DNA from 2 places in the Corynebacterium comes genome. Region 1 is predicted to be linked to the other one. Evidence: riboswitches for the same ligand, from Rfam matches in the RefSeq annotation. Region 1 holds a riboswitch; the other holds the start of a gene.
What was found. A riboswitch is a leader RNA that binds a small molecule or an ion and turns the genes downstream of it on or off. The one in region 1 is predicted to bind cyclic di-AMP.

Region 1 (6,584 bases):
GCCGTAGTCGGATGCGTGCACCAGCTGACCGTTTCCGATGTACATGCCCACGTGGGTGACGCCGGGATAGTAGCCGACGATGTCGCCCGGCTGGAGATCCGCCCGCGACACCTGGGTGCCGCCGGCCAGCTGCGCCTGCGAGGTGCGCGGGATGGTCTTGCCCTGCTGCTGGTAGGCCCAGAGCATCAGGCCCGAGCAGTCGAACTGGTCCGGCCCCGCCGCGCCCCAGCCGTAGGGTGAGCCGAGCTTTCCCAGAGCGGCGGGCACTGCCCCGGAATCGGCGCCGGACATGATGGGCTCCAGCGGGTTGTTCTTGTTCTCCCACGCCGCACGCGCCTCCGCGTCGAGCGCGGACACCCTCTCCTCGATCTCCCGGATGCGGACCTCGAGGGACTGCTGCTCCTCCGCCAGCTCGCGGTGACGGTTCTCCAGCTGCGACTGCTGGAAGGCGGCCTCAGCCAGCATCCGTGCCGCGTCGGTGTGCGACCGGCCTGCCTCGGCGGTCGCGTCCGAGAGCTTCTCCACGGCGCGTTCCGTGTTCCTCGTCAGCGTCGCCAGGTAGGCCGCACGGTCGATGGCATTCTGCGGAGTGGCTGCCGCGATGGCGTTGGTCACCGGATCAATCATGAGCCCGCGGTACTTCGCCCCCGCGAGGCCGTCGACCTCCTGCTGGTGGTCCTGCTCGGCTGAGCGGGCGGCCTGGGCACGCTGCTGTGCCGCCTCGGCGTCGGCACGCAGCCCGTCGATGCGGCCGTACCCGTCCTCGATCTCGGTCTGCAGCTGCTTGACCTCCTCACTGGTGGCGGTGGCCTCGTGGGAGACCTCTTCCATCGTGGCGATGAGGGTGTCGATGTCTTCGGCGTGGGCGGGAGCAGTGATTGCGGTGGTGAGCATGACCGCCCCCAGGATGGCGGCGGTCGTCCTACGGAGTCGGTGCGTGGGGGCCGGGTGGAGGCGCAAGGGAGGATCTCTCAGAGAAAGGTTGCCAGTGAAGTCAGGCACAACTATAGGCATCGGGGGCGGTCCGGGACGGTCGGGGTCCAGGTGTCGGGACAACTGTGTCGCACGTGACATTCCCGTCGGGGAAAGCACGATGCCCGCACCCCCGGTTGAGACCGGGAACGCGGGCAGGGCAGCAGTTCGCTCAGAAACGGACCGCGGAGTGGATCGGCTGGAAGTGCAGCGGACGCTCGCCGACCGGGGTTCCGGAGTTCAGGGCGTCGATGATCATGCCGTTGCCGGCGTAGATGCCGACATGGGTGGCGCCACCGTAGTAGGCGATGATGTCACCCGGCTGCAGCTGGTCCAGCGGAATCTGCTGGCCCTGGGCCGCCTGGGCCTGGGAGGTACGCGGGATGGACTTGCCGGCCTGCTGGTAGGCCCAGGAGGTGAGGCCGGAGCAGTCGAAGGCGCCCGGTCCGGTGGCACCCCAGGCGTACGGGGCACCGACCTTGGAGCGGACGGCGTCGACGATGGCCTGGCCGCTGGAGGAGGCGGCCGGGGCGGCGGTCACGGCCGGGGCCGGCGCAGGGGTGGAGACGTAGCTGTTTGCGGACTGCTGGAGGGACGGGACGAACTGCTCCACGTTCGGCACAGTCTCCAGGCCCTGGACGTTCTCCAGACCCGGGACGTTCACGCTGAAGCCGGTGTTCGGCACTACCACCTCGACCGCGTTGGCGACTGCCGGGGCCATGACGGTGGCACCCACGACAACTGCCGAGGCAGTTGCGAGACGACGGGTGAGGGACTTGCTGAGGCGACGGTGCTGAGCCACGAATGGTTCTCCAAATCTTCCAGTGTGCCTACCGGGTTAGCTGTCGGGTTGGGATGTACGGAAGCTTCCCTCCCCCGCTCCACGCCCCACACCTTGGTGCGGGACGCTCTTGCGGAGGATGTACCCCAGATGAAGCTGGTCGGTTCCCCGGTTCCCGTTGAAGGGATTCGGCTTAATTTTCAGTTCAGTCATTCGGTGACTTCCTGTCGAAGTACCGCAATGTCTCGATCAGGTTACGAAACCGCAACGAACAATGTCCAATGCCCGACCTCGGAGGGAGGGCGTTACCGGGACGTTATCCACAGGGAGCCGCCGAGCGGGCTCCCAGGAGATTTTCGAATAAAGCGGCCGAGCCATCGAACCAGACCCCCCGTTACCCACCCGTGACCACACTCTTTGTCGACGTTCAGGAAACTGCGAGGCCGTACATGAAAAACACAGCAATGGCGAGCTGGCACACATGAGACATTTCGAGTGATGTGCATCACGATCCGGAAGACCGGGCCCGCACGGCCCGTTTCCGCCACACCGCCGACGACTCCCCCCGGGGCCTTCACGGGGGCGTCAACACGTCCAGGAAGGGCGCAGGTTCGCCCCCGACACCCCGGAATGGAAGTGACAACCTCACCCAGGGGGCGCGGCCTTCCAGCGGCCCTCCAGCGACCGCGCACGCGCGAAACCCCGCCTCCCCCAGGTACTGGGGAGACGGGGCGTCGCTCGTGAGCGCAGTGACAGCAGGCAGGTGGGCTAGTCGAGCAGCCCGGCCTCACGGTCCCTGGCGCGGTTGGCCTCCTGGAGGTTCTCCAGCATGGCCTTCTCCTCACGCTCGTTGGCGTGGGCGGTGTCGACGGCTGCGTCGGTGTAACGCTGCTCGTCAGCCTTGAGGAGGGAACCGCGGGCGATGCGGTCCGCGTAGCCGAACTCGTTCATCTGCTTCGGAACCCGGGCGCCGGCGTAGGCCAGCGGGATCGGGTGACCGTGCTCGTCCACCGGGCCGAGCGGCTGGTGGATCTCCACGAAGGCGCCGTTCGGCATCTGCTTGATGACGCCGGTCTCGATACCGTGCTCAAGGACCGCACGGTCAGAGCGCTGGAGGCCGACACAGATGCGGTGGGTGATCCAGTACGCCAGCGGCGGCAGGAGCAGGACACCGATTCGACCGAACCAGGTCATCGCGTTGAGCGAGATCTGGAAGAAGTGGGCGATATGGTCGTTACCACCGGAGATGGTGACCAGCATGAAGAAGGTGATCGCCATCGCGCCGATGCCGGTGCGAACCGGGACGTCGCGCGGACGCTGCAGCAGGTTGTGGTGGAGGTCGTCACCGCTGGCATGCTTCTCGATCCACGGGTAGGCGAACAGCAGCACAACCATCAGACCGGCCACCAGGGCGACCCAGAAGGCGGAGGGGATGGTGTAGTTGCCCAGGTAGAGCTCCCACGCCGGCATGATTCGTGCGACACCGTCAGTCCACAGCATGTAGACGTCAGGCTGGGAACCGGCGGACACCTGTGACGGGTTGTACGGGCCGAGGTTCCAGATCGCGTTGATCGTGGTCAGACCGGACATCAGGGCGAGCACAGCGGCGGTCAGCAGACCGAAGCCGATCGCCTTGGTGGCGAACACCGGCATGATGCGGATGCCGACGACGTTGTTCTCGGTGCGGCCGGCACCCGGGAACTGGGTGTGCTTCTGGTACCAGACCAGGGCGAGGTGCGCGGCGATCAGGCCGAGGATGATACCCGGCAGGATGAGCACGTGAGCGATGTAGAAGCGGTCCAGCATCAGATCGGACGGGAAGTCGCCGCCGAAGATCAGCCAGTGCAGCCAGGTGCCGATGATCGGCAGACCGACGATGATGGCGGACATGATGCGGAGGCCGACGCCGGAGAGCAGGTCATCCGGGAGGGAGTAACCCATGAAGCCCTCGGCCATGCCCAGGATCAGCAGGGTGGAGCCGATGATCCAGTTGGCCTCACGCGGGCGTCGGAACGCACCGGTGAAGAAGACACGCAACATGTGCGCGACCATGGACATCATGAACATCAGCGCGGCCCAGTGGTGCATCTGGCGGACGAAGAGTCCGCCGCGGACCTCGAAGGAGATGTCCAGCGCGGTGGCATAGGCGCGGGACATTTCGACGCCGTTGAGCGGCAGGTAGGCGCCGTCGTAGATCACCTTGGTGATCGAGGGGTCGAAGAACAGTGCCAGGTAGACACCGGTCAGCAGCAGGATGATGAAGCTGTACAGCGCCATCTCACCCAGCATGAAGGACCAGTGGGACGGGAAGACCTTGTTCAGCTGCGGGCGCAGCAGTCCCGCCACCGTGTAACGGGAATCAATGTTGTTGCCGATTTTGGCCATTTTAGTGCTCATTAAGACCTACGCTCCCAGAATGCAGGGCCAACGGGCTCAATGAAATTGCCCTTGGCGACGAGGTAACCCTCTTCATCGACTTCGATCGGCAGCTGCGGCAGAGCACGTGCGGCGGGGCCGAAGATCGGCTTGCCGTACTGGAGTGCATCAAACTGCGACTGGTGGCACGGGCACAGGATCCGGTTGGTCTGAGCCTCGAAGAGCGAGGTCGGGCAGCCGATGTGCGTGCAGATCTTGGAGTACGCGTAGTAGTCGCCGTAGTGGAAATCCTCCTGGCCGGCACGCTCGACGGCCTTTGCGGCATCGGCGCTGCGCAGACGGATCAACATGACGGAGTTACGCGGACCGTGCAGCGAGTGCATCTGGCTCTCGTAGACGTCGCTCTCGGGGTTGTAGAGGTCCCCGTCGTTGACGTAGGAGGCCGGAAGCGGGTAGACGGTCTCCATTGCGCCGGCGTCCAGATCCTCCGGACGGACACGCACGAGGCGGGAGACGCCGGTGGTGACCCAGTGGCTGCCGGTTTCACCGGTGTGCTGCTCGGCGATGGCGCCGGTGTCCCGACCGAGGTAGAGCTTGACGCCCTCCTCATGGAGGGTCCAACCGGAGGTCCACAGGGTGCCGTCACCCATGACGTTCAGCTCGCCACGCTTCCACGGGTTCTTGATCATGCCGCCCAGCGGGGCGACGACGATCAGGCCCGCCAGAATGCCGGCTCCACCGAGCAGACCCTGCAGAGCCTTGCGGCGGCCCAGGGTCGAGGTGGTCCAGGAGTCATTGAGCAGCGCGGTCAGCGTACGGCGGTCGACCTCGGAGGAGGGACCGTCATGACGACGCTGGACCGAGATCTCCTCGGGCACGATGGTCTTCACGTAGAGGACGACCGCCATACCCAGACCCAGGATGGAGAGACCCGAGGTCAGGCCCAGCAGCGGGGTGTAGAGGGTGTGGAAGATATGGCCTTCCTCACCGAGGTTCTTGAACTCCCACGGCCAGAAGATGTAGACGCCGAGGAAGGCGACGGCCGCGATGATGCCGAGGACCAGCCAGATCATCACTGCACGCTCGGCGCGCTTCTCTGCCGGATCGTTCGGGACCGGGAAGCGCTCCTTGCGGTACGCGACGGTGACGTCGTCCAGCTCGGTACCCAGACGCGCGAGCTCATCGTTGCTCATCGCGTTGAGTTGCTGGGTGGTGTAGTTCTTCTTCACTTCGTTGCTCATGAACGCGATCCAATCCACATAGCGGCGGCACCGAGAACGGTGATGCCGATGAACCACATGGCCATACCCTCAGACACCGGGCCGAGGCCGCCGAGGCCCCAGCCACCCGGAGACGGAGTCTCCTTCGTGGCCTTGATGAAGGCGATAATGTCCTTCTTCTCATCCGCGGAGAGCTGACGATCGGAGAACTTGGGCATGTTCTGCGGACCCGTGAGCATGGCCTGGTAGATCTCCTGCTCGTTCGCCGGATCGAGCGGCGGGGCGTACTTGCCGGATGACAGCGCGCCGCCACCGCCGGTGAAGCCGTGGCAGGAGGCGCAGTTCAGACGGAAGAGCTCGCCACCGCGGGCGATGTCCTGAGCGTCGATCATGCCGTTGTAGTTCTTGCCACGGAGTTCCTCCATGGCGATGGTGCCGTCCTCGTTGTACACGAGCTCGGGGCCGCCACCGTTGGCCGCCACGAACGCGGCCATGGCCAGCGACTGTGCCTCGGTGTAGCGCGGTGCCTTGCGCTCAGCCTGGGCGTCGTTGGACATCATCGGCATGCGGCCGGAGTGGACCTGGAAGTAGACCGCACCCTCGCCGACGCCGATCAGTGAGGGACCGCGGTCCTGGACACCCTGCAGGTTGGCGCCGTGACAGGTGATGCAGGCCATGTCGTAGAGGTCCTTGCCCTCCTGGATCAGTGCCTGATCATCACGCTGCGCGGTGGCGACCTGTGCGTCCGGGGTCAGCGCGGTGGCGAGAACGCCTGCACCGGTGAGCCCGAGGGTAAGCGCGAAGGCACCCACGAAGGTACGACGCATCTTGCGGCGACCCCGGGCCTTCTTGGCCGAGGTCGACGACACGGAGTCGTCGCCTGCGGCAATGTTCGGATTGGTATCCATCATTTTCCTCTTGAAAATTCGGTTACGGAAAGTGAATGGCTGCAGGCCGATTGCTCGGCAGGCTACGGCCTACTGGACAAGGTAGAGCGTGATGAACACGCCGACCCAGATGACATCGACGAAGTGCCAGTAGTAGGACACTGCCATGGCGGCGGTGGCCTGTGCCGGCGTGAACTTTGACTTGGTCACTCGACGAAGCACGACGATGAAGGCGATGACACCTGCCGTCACGTGTGCCGCGTGGAAGCCCGTGATGATGTAGAAAACTGAGCCGAAGACACTCGACTGGATGGTCACGCCGTGAATGATCAGCTCATACCACTCAAA
Region 2 (6,584 bases), 1.1 Mb from region 1:
ATGAAGGCGGCCGGCAGCCACACTCCCGCAACCAGGGAGAAGAACCCGATGGCGACCGTGGTGAGGTACACGGCCACCAGCGTCCTCGTACGTGTCGGTGTGCGCCAGAAATCGAGCCAGCGGGGAGTGAAAGCGCTGAACTTCCCGAAACGTTTCACCCGCCGGGCCTCCCGGGCGGTGGACAGGTCAGTCAAGGTGGGGATCGAAGGCATGAACCAGAGTCTGGTTCAGGTGCCGCGTCGTGTCCACCGGAGGAGCCGCCACAACTTCGGGCCGGTCAACCCAGCAGAACCTCGGTGATGCGGTGCAGCATGAAGCGTTGCACCTGGCCAGTCACCTCATCCAACGCATCCACCTGCCCGCCTGTCACGGTCAGCGGCGTCACGGTGCGGTGCACCGCACGCCCGTGCTTGTCGACGAACCCGACGGTCACCGTCCGCCCGCCCCTCGCCGCCGCCTGCAGCAGGGCCAGTGTCGTCTGGGTGTCAGGTCCGGTGACGGCAGCGCCCGCTTCCTTCGCCCCGTCGGCACGCCGGATCGCGGCGACGGCGGCACTGATCCGCGACTCGTCCAGCTTCTGCGGGCTCCGCGACGGGATGTCCGGGGCGGGCAGGCGGGCAGGCTTCGGACGGATGTCCAGCGCCGCCCCCGTCGCATCCTCGGCGACCGGCTGGAAACCAGCCTCCCGCAGGGCCGCGATGACCTGTACCAACGGGGCCTGCGCCACCGCCACCGTCGGGGCGATCACCCTCAGGGCCACCCGCTCAGCCGCCGGGGTGCGGGCTGCCTCGGCGAGCAACGAGGGTTCGTCGCAACGCAGGTAGCTCAGGGCGGGGCCTCCCCGCAGGGTGCCGTGCCGACGCGCGACGTCAGCGATGAGGTAGGTGATCGACTGCGGGACCTCACCGAGCGTATGGTCCGCCAGCCAGGTACGGATCTCCTCCGCCGTGCGCCCCGTGTCGAGTGCCCGGCGTACGGAGGCCTCCGTCACCCGGTACACGCTGGCGAGGCCCGCGGACTCCAGCTCGCCGATGAGATCCAGCTCGGTCTGCAGCGCGCGGGGCAGGGGGCCGGGGGCCATGATCGTCATATCGCCCTGCGGGATCACGCGTTCCACGGTGCCGGGCGTGACCTCCTCCGCCACCGCGAGGGCATCCGCCGTCGGGTCGAGCAGCGCGCGCAGGACCGAGGTCGCCGTGCCACGGGACAGGGCGCCGATCCAACGGGCCTCATCGACGACGGCGGTGAGGGTGTCCTCCGGCAGCAGGGTCGCGGCGATGGGGTGGGTGAAGAAGAGATCGTCCCGCATCTGCTCATCCGTGACGTCCACGCCGTCAGCCACCAGGGTGAACCGGTTGAGCACCAGCCGCCGCTGCTCCGCCAGGTGCGGGCGTTTCATCGCATCGCCGAGCAGTCGGACCGGCTGCCGCTTCTCGTCCCGGGTGCCGACCAGCCACGGCGCCCACGGCGAATCCAGCCATCCGGACAGCATGGTCAGCCACCTGGTGGCCAGGTCGAGGTCCAGCCACTCGTCGGCCGCCAGGGTGGGGGAGAGGTAGTCGGAGCCCTCATCATCCGCGGGCAGGGGGACAGGCTCGCCGCGACCCAGCAGGCCGGCCGCCACGCCGAGACTGACCAGCCGGTGGATCTCCGCTTCCTCCACGGTGAGAGCCCGCGCCAGCGACGCTACGGCACGGACTCCGACCCCACCCTCTTTGAGCAGCGGCGTCGGATGCTCCCCGAGCAGTTCGATGAGCTGGCGCAGATGCCGCGCGACCTCCAGGCCCGATCCTGCGCCGGCGTGGTCGGCGCGGTCGCGTGCGCGGTCGTCTGTGCGGGTCTGTCCGAGCACCCGTGCCGAAGGAATGAGCGGACGTCGCGTGACGTCCCGGCCACGCAGCACCGCCCGCACCCGGCGGGGCAGCCGCACGGTGCCGGCGTCCACCCGCAGGAGCAGTCCAGCGTTGATCAGCTGCGGAACAGGGAGCGCAGGGTCAGCGTCCACCGCCGCATGTTTCGTCCGTCCCACCCCGCCCGAGTTGAGCAGCGTGTCCAGGATCGCGCGCTGCGGGGAGGGCAGGTCCTCGATCATGGCCGGATCGATTGGGGTCGGTGCATCATCCAGCAGCTGCCAGTCCTGCGGCAGGGAGGCCATGGCTTCGCCCGCGACCCGCATTCCGTCCGCGGGTCCGTAACACAGCGCCAGCTCCCGAAGTCGGGCGAGGGCGGCCTCGACCTGCTCGGGATCCGCGCCTGTCGCCGGGCGCACCTCATTGACGATGTCCGTCTCCGTCACCGGCGCCAGTTCCCCGCCGAGGTTGGCGGTCGCCTCCAACGTGGCCAGCTCGAGCGCGGTCAGCGTGCGGAGGGCGCGTCCCACCGAGGACCGCAGTTGCAGTCGGGCAGCCAGGGGGGTTATGCCCGGGGGTAAGGGTAGGACGACGTCCTGACGGGCGCGGAGCAGATTTGCCAGCTCGCGGTCATCGCGTTGCGCCAACCAGGCACGGAAATCGGGGCTTTCGGGGGTGGCAGACATGGTCCTGTCGATTTTAGTGGCAGTTCAAGTTACTTTTCCGGCACAGGTTTGCAAGAATGTGGGCATGGCTAACGTTGAGAAGAAGGGCTACGTCGATCCGGGCTGGCCGAAGCACACCCCGCGTACTGACGGCCACGTGGTGACCGAAATTACCTCCACCCTGGCTGGTGCGTCCAGCCCCTACGGTGACGACCTCGTTCTTCCGCGTCCCGCGGAAGAACTCGGCTACGTCCACCCGTACACCCGCTTCGTCAAGTAGGTAGTCCGGGACTCTTTCCAGAGACGCCGCAGATCCCCCGCACGTCGACCCTGTCACGGGTCGACGTGCGGGGGATCTGTCGTCGAGGTGTGCGACGCAACAAGGCTCCCGGCCTCGACGCGGAGACCGGGAGCCTTGTTGGGCTGGGGCGCTGTACTACAGGCCGAGTGCGGAGTCGATCGTGCCGCGGTTCGCGCCGTAGAAGGAGTTGAAGTCGTGGCGGTTGGCGTTGTAGCTGGCCTCGAGGCCTGCGGGAACGCCCACGCCGTACTGTGCCAGGGAGTCGCGGACGAGGCCGAAGAGGGCGTCGACGGCGAGATCATCGGAGGAGGTGCCGGCAGCGGAGGCGGTGGCCTCGGACTGCGCGACAACCTGCTGGATCTGGGAAGGTGCCGAGGTGGCGGCCGAAGCGTCACGCGGGGTCGGGGCGGAGTTCAGGCCCAGCTTGGCGGAGCAGGCGGGCCATGCGCCCCAGCCCTGTCCGGCCAGGGTCTTCTCGGCGACGGCGATCTGCTGCTCGCGGGTGGCCTGGTAGGCGTAAGGGGCGAACTGCTGGCCGCCGTAGGCGCTCCAGGTGGAGGGGGAGAACTGCAGTCCACCGTGGTAGCCGTTGCCGGTGTTGATGTTCCAGTTGCCGCCGGCCTCACACTGTGCGAGACGGTCCCAGTCGGAATCCGGGGCGGCGGAGGCGGCCGGGGCAAGAAGAGCTGCGGCGGTGCCGAAGGCTGCGGTGGCTGCGGCGATCTTGGCTGCCGCGGAAAGGGTCTTGCGGGTGTGACGTGCCATGGTGGTGTGTTCCTCTCATGGTCGCCTGCGAGGTGAGCTGTCGGATTCGGGCTGAGGATCACTGTGCCCGGCCTCACTGTCGTGAGGCTTCACCCCAAGGAAAACGGCTCGTGCTCGAAGCCGCTGACCGGTGCGGACCTGATTGGCCCGCGGTGGTTTCCCCGCCCCTGTCCACATGGTTGCTCTTAGGTATCGGATGCACATTCTTGCGCGGCCGCCCGCCTCCTGGACAGGGCTCGGCGTTGGTGGCGGATGAACGGTCCTGCGCTGTGCCTGCCGACCACGATAACGGTTTGTAACGTTTGAGTCACGTTAAACTCACAAATTGATCAGCATTTCTTTGCCGGAGCGAAGATCGGGCACTAAAACTGCAGGTCAAAGTGTCGGCCATCACTAATGTGATTCAGGGCACAGTGGGATGAAGCTTCGGGCATCTCCCCGGGGCGTGTGGGAGCGTCCGGGAATCGCCCTCCTCCGACCCGGAATCCGCCGAGGACCACCCCGTGGAGCTGTTTCCCCGGGACCCCGGAAGGGTAGAGTGATTCCTTCACGAACAACAAGAAGGGACAGGTGGGTACAGTGCCGATCGGCAAGGTGAAGTGGTACGACACCGAAAAAGGCTTCGGGTTTGTCTCCAACCCGGGCGACGAGGACGTGTTTGTGGGCAAGCAGGTGCTTCCCGAAGGTGTTGAGGAGCTGATCGCCGGCCAACGCATCGAGTTCGACTTCGCCGCCGGCCGTCGTGGGCCGCAGGCGCTGCGTGTGAAGGTGCTCGACACCCCACGCCGTCGTCCCGTCCACCGCCACAAGCCGGAGGAGCTGGGCAGCATGGTCCAGGACCTGATGACCGTCCTGGAGTCCCAGATTCAGCCCGGGCTGGCGGCCGGACGTTACCCGGACCGCCAGATGGGCCGCCAGGTCGCGGAGATCCTCCGTGCCGTGGCCAAGGAGCTGGACAGCTAGTCCGCCATGGTGCTCAGCGACCACACGGTGGCGTAGGGGGTTTCCTCGCCGTCGGCGTCGAGGCCGATCATCGCCGAGGAGATTTCCACCACCATGAGGCGGGGGCGCTCGGCGCCTTCGGTGGGCGAGTCGACGGAACCGGGGATCTCCACCTGCTCAGCGTCATAGGCGCCGTGCAACTGCTGGTCATTGGCCGCCGGATCGTCGTAGATCATGAGCAGCTGCCAGTCATGGTCATGGATGGCCTGGGGGATCTCGAGGACGAGGGTGTCGTCCGGTCCGACGGGGAGATTGGGGACCTCACCCTCGGGGCACTCCAGGCCGGGCTCGCACACCAGATAAGGGGAGACCTCGAGGGAGGCGTCGCCTACGCGGGCTGTCACGGTGACGTCCTGCGGCTCAGGGGCGGGCCGATTGTTCCACCAGCCCTGCGCGAGGACCGCGGCGACGATGATGATCACCACGGCGATCAGGAGAGCGAGAAACTGCAGGAGCGACCTCTGCCGCGCCTTCTTGGGTGTGGCCATGGCACATCATCCTACGGGGTGGGGACGAGCTCCACCTCGTAGAGGTCGGGCCAGCGTTTCCCGGCCAGCAGGTAGCGGTCGGTGCCGGGCAGATGGGCGATCCCGTTGAGGACGTGATCTGGGTCGGGCTCCGCGTTGTTCGGCACGCCGGAGGCGTCGATGAGGGCGGTGACTGCGCCGTCCGCATCGATACGCAGGATGTCAGTGGTGAGGAACACGTTGGCGTATACGTCCTCGCCGACGCACTCCAGCTCGTTGAGTCCGCTTGTCGGTGCGCCGTCGAGGGTGACCCGGAAGCGGCCGAGTTCCTCGAAGTTGTCGGGGTTCAGGCGGCGGAGGGTGTCGCTGCCGTCGGACATGATCAGTTCCTCGCCGGCGGAGCACAGGCCCCAGCCCTCGCCGGGGTAGGTGACTCGTCCGATCTCCTCGAGTGTGTCGGCGTCCCGTTTCACGGCCACGCCATCCTGCCAGGTCAGCTGCCAGATAGTGTCGCCGTGACGGGTGATGCCCTCGCCGAAGAACGTCGGGTCCAGTTCGGCGGAGGCGAGCTCCTGCCCGTCGAGGGTGCTGCGGTAGATGCGGGACTCCCGGTACCAGCCGGTGCCCACGAGCAGCGTGCCGTCCTCCTCGACCTCCAGTCCCTGGGTGAAACTCGTCTCATCGAAGGGGTGGGTCTCCACGATCCGCGGTACGAGGTGCTCCACCTCGGCAGGCCCGGGAGCGCAGGACACGGTGCTGAAAGAGGACAGTGCGAGGAGCACGCCGACGGTTTCTCGAAGACCCATGCCCTCATAATGCCGCACATGGCCCATAATGGGGGTCGTGTCCACCTCTCATCGCCGTAGGAAATCTGCGCAGCAGCGCAGTCCGCTTCTCGACGCCCGCGCTGTCGACCTCGCCCGCACTGCCCTGGAGGAACTCGGGGACGGGCCCGTCGGGGAGCACATCGGAGTCCAGGGACTGACCAGGAACGTCGCCACCCACCGATTTGCCGCGGACGTGCCCGGTTACAGCGGCTGGGAGTGGAACGCCGTCCTGGCGTGCGCCTCGGGGTCGCGCCACGTCACGGTCAATGAACTCGCGCTCGTGCCCGCCCCCACCGGTGAGGCGCTCCGTGCGCCGGAGTGGGTGCCGTGGGCAGACCGGATCCGACCGGGGGACCTCGGCCCCGGTGACATCATGCCGCCGGAACCGGGTGACGAACGTCTCGCTGAGGCGGAGGACGGCCATCTGGTTCTGTCGAAGAAGGGTCTGGAGGACGCGAAACAGCGCTGGCGCACCGGTGACTACGGGCCGAACAGTGAGTTCGCGGAGAAGGCCGCACTGAACTGTCGCACCTGCGCCTTCTACCTTCCCTCGGGGGAGCCCCTGGGCAGGAACTTCGGGGTGTGCGCCAACGAGTTCTCTGCGGACGGGCATGTCGTTCACGCCACGTACGGTTGCGGAGCGCACTCGGACACCCCGCCGGACAACCTCCTGGAGGATGCCCCCGACGCCTTCGACGATGAGTTCC

Region 2: another riboswitch for cyclic di-AMP. It lies ahead of CETAM_RS03490 (resuscitation-promoting factor Rpf1 domain-containing protein); the one in region 1 lies ahead of CETAM_RS08855 (C40 family peptidase).

What each region holds. Positions count from the first base shown of each region.
Region 1 is NZ_CP046453.1:1,842,760-1,849,343, forward strand. Features, by position in the region: gene CETAM_RS08850 (C40 family peptidase) at 1-960, opposite strand, end outside; gene CETAM_RS08855 (C40 family peptidase) at 1,145-1,774, opposite strand; cyclic di-AMP (ydaO/yuaA leader) riboswitch at 1,786-1,957, opposite strand; gene qcrB (cytochrome bc1 complex cytochrome b subunit) at 2,522-4,150, opposite strand; gene qcrA (cytochrome bc1 complex Rieske iron-sulfur subunit) at 4,150-5,370, opposite strand; gene qcrC (cytochrome bc1 complex diheme cytochrome c subunit) at 5,367-6,260, opposite strand; gene ctaE (aa3-type cytochrome oxidase subunit III) at 6,327-6,584, opposite strand, start outside.
Region 2 is NZ_CP046453.1:709,482-716,065, forward strand. Features, by position in the region: gene CETAM_RS03475 (hypothetical protein) at 1-212, opposite strand, end outside; gene CETAM_RS13925 (helicase-associated domain-containing protein) at 278-2,536, opposite strand; gene CETAM_RS03485 (hypothetical protein) at 2,601-2,795, shown strand; gene CETAM_RS03490 (resuscitation-promoting factor Rpf1 domain-containing protein) at 2,952-3,581, opposite strand; cyclic di-AMP (ydaO/yuaA leader) riboswitch at 3,589-3,775, opposite strand; gene CETAM_RS03495 (cold-shock protein) at 4,161-4,544, shown strand; gene CETAM_RS03500 (DUF2771 domain-containing protein) at 4,541-5,071, opposite strand; gene CETAM_RS03505 (glutaminyl-peptide cyclotransferase) at 5,083-5,856, opposite strand; gene CETAM_RS03510 (DUF3027 domain-containing protein) at 5,885-6,584, shown strand, end outside.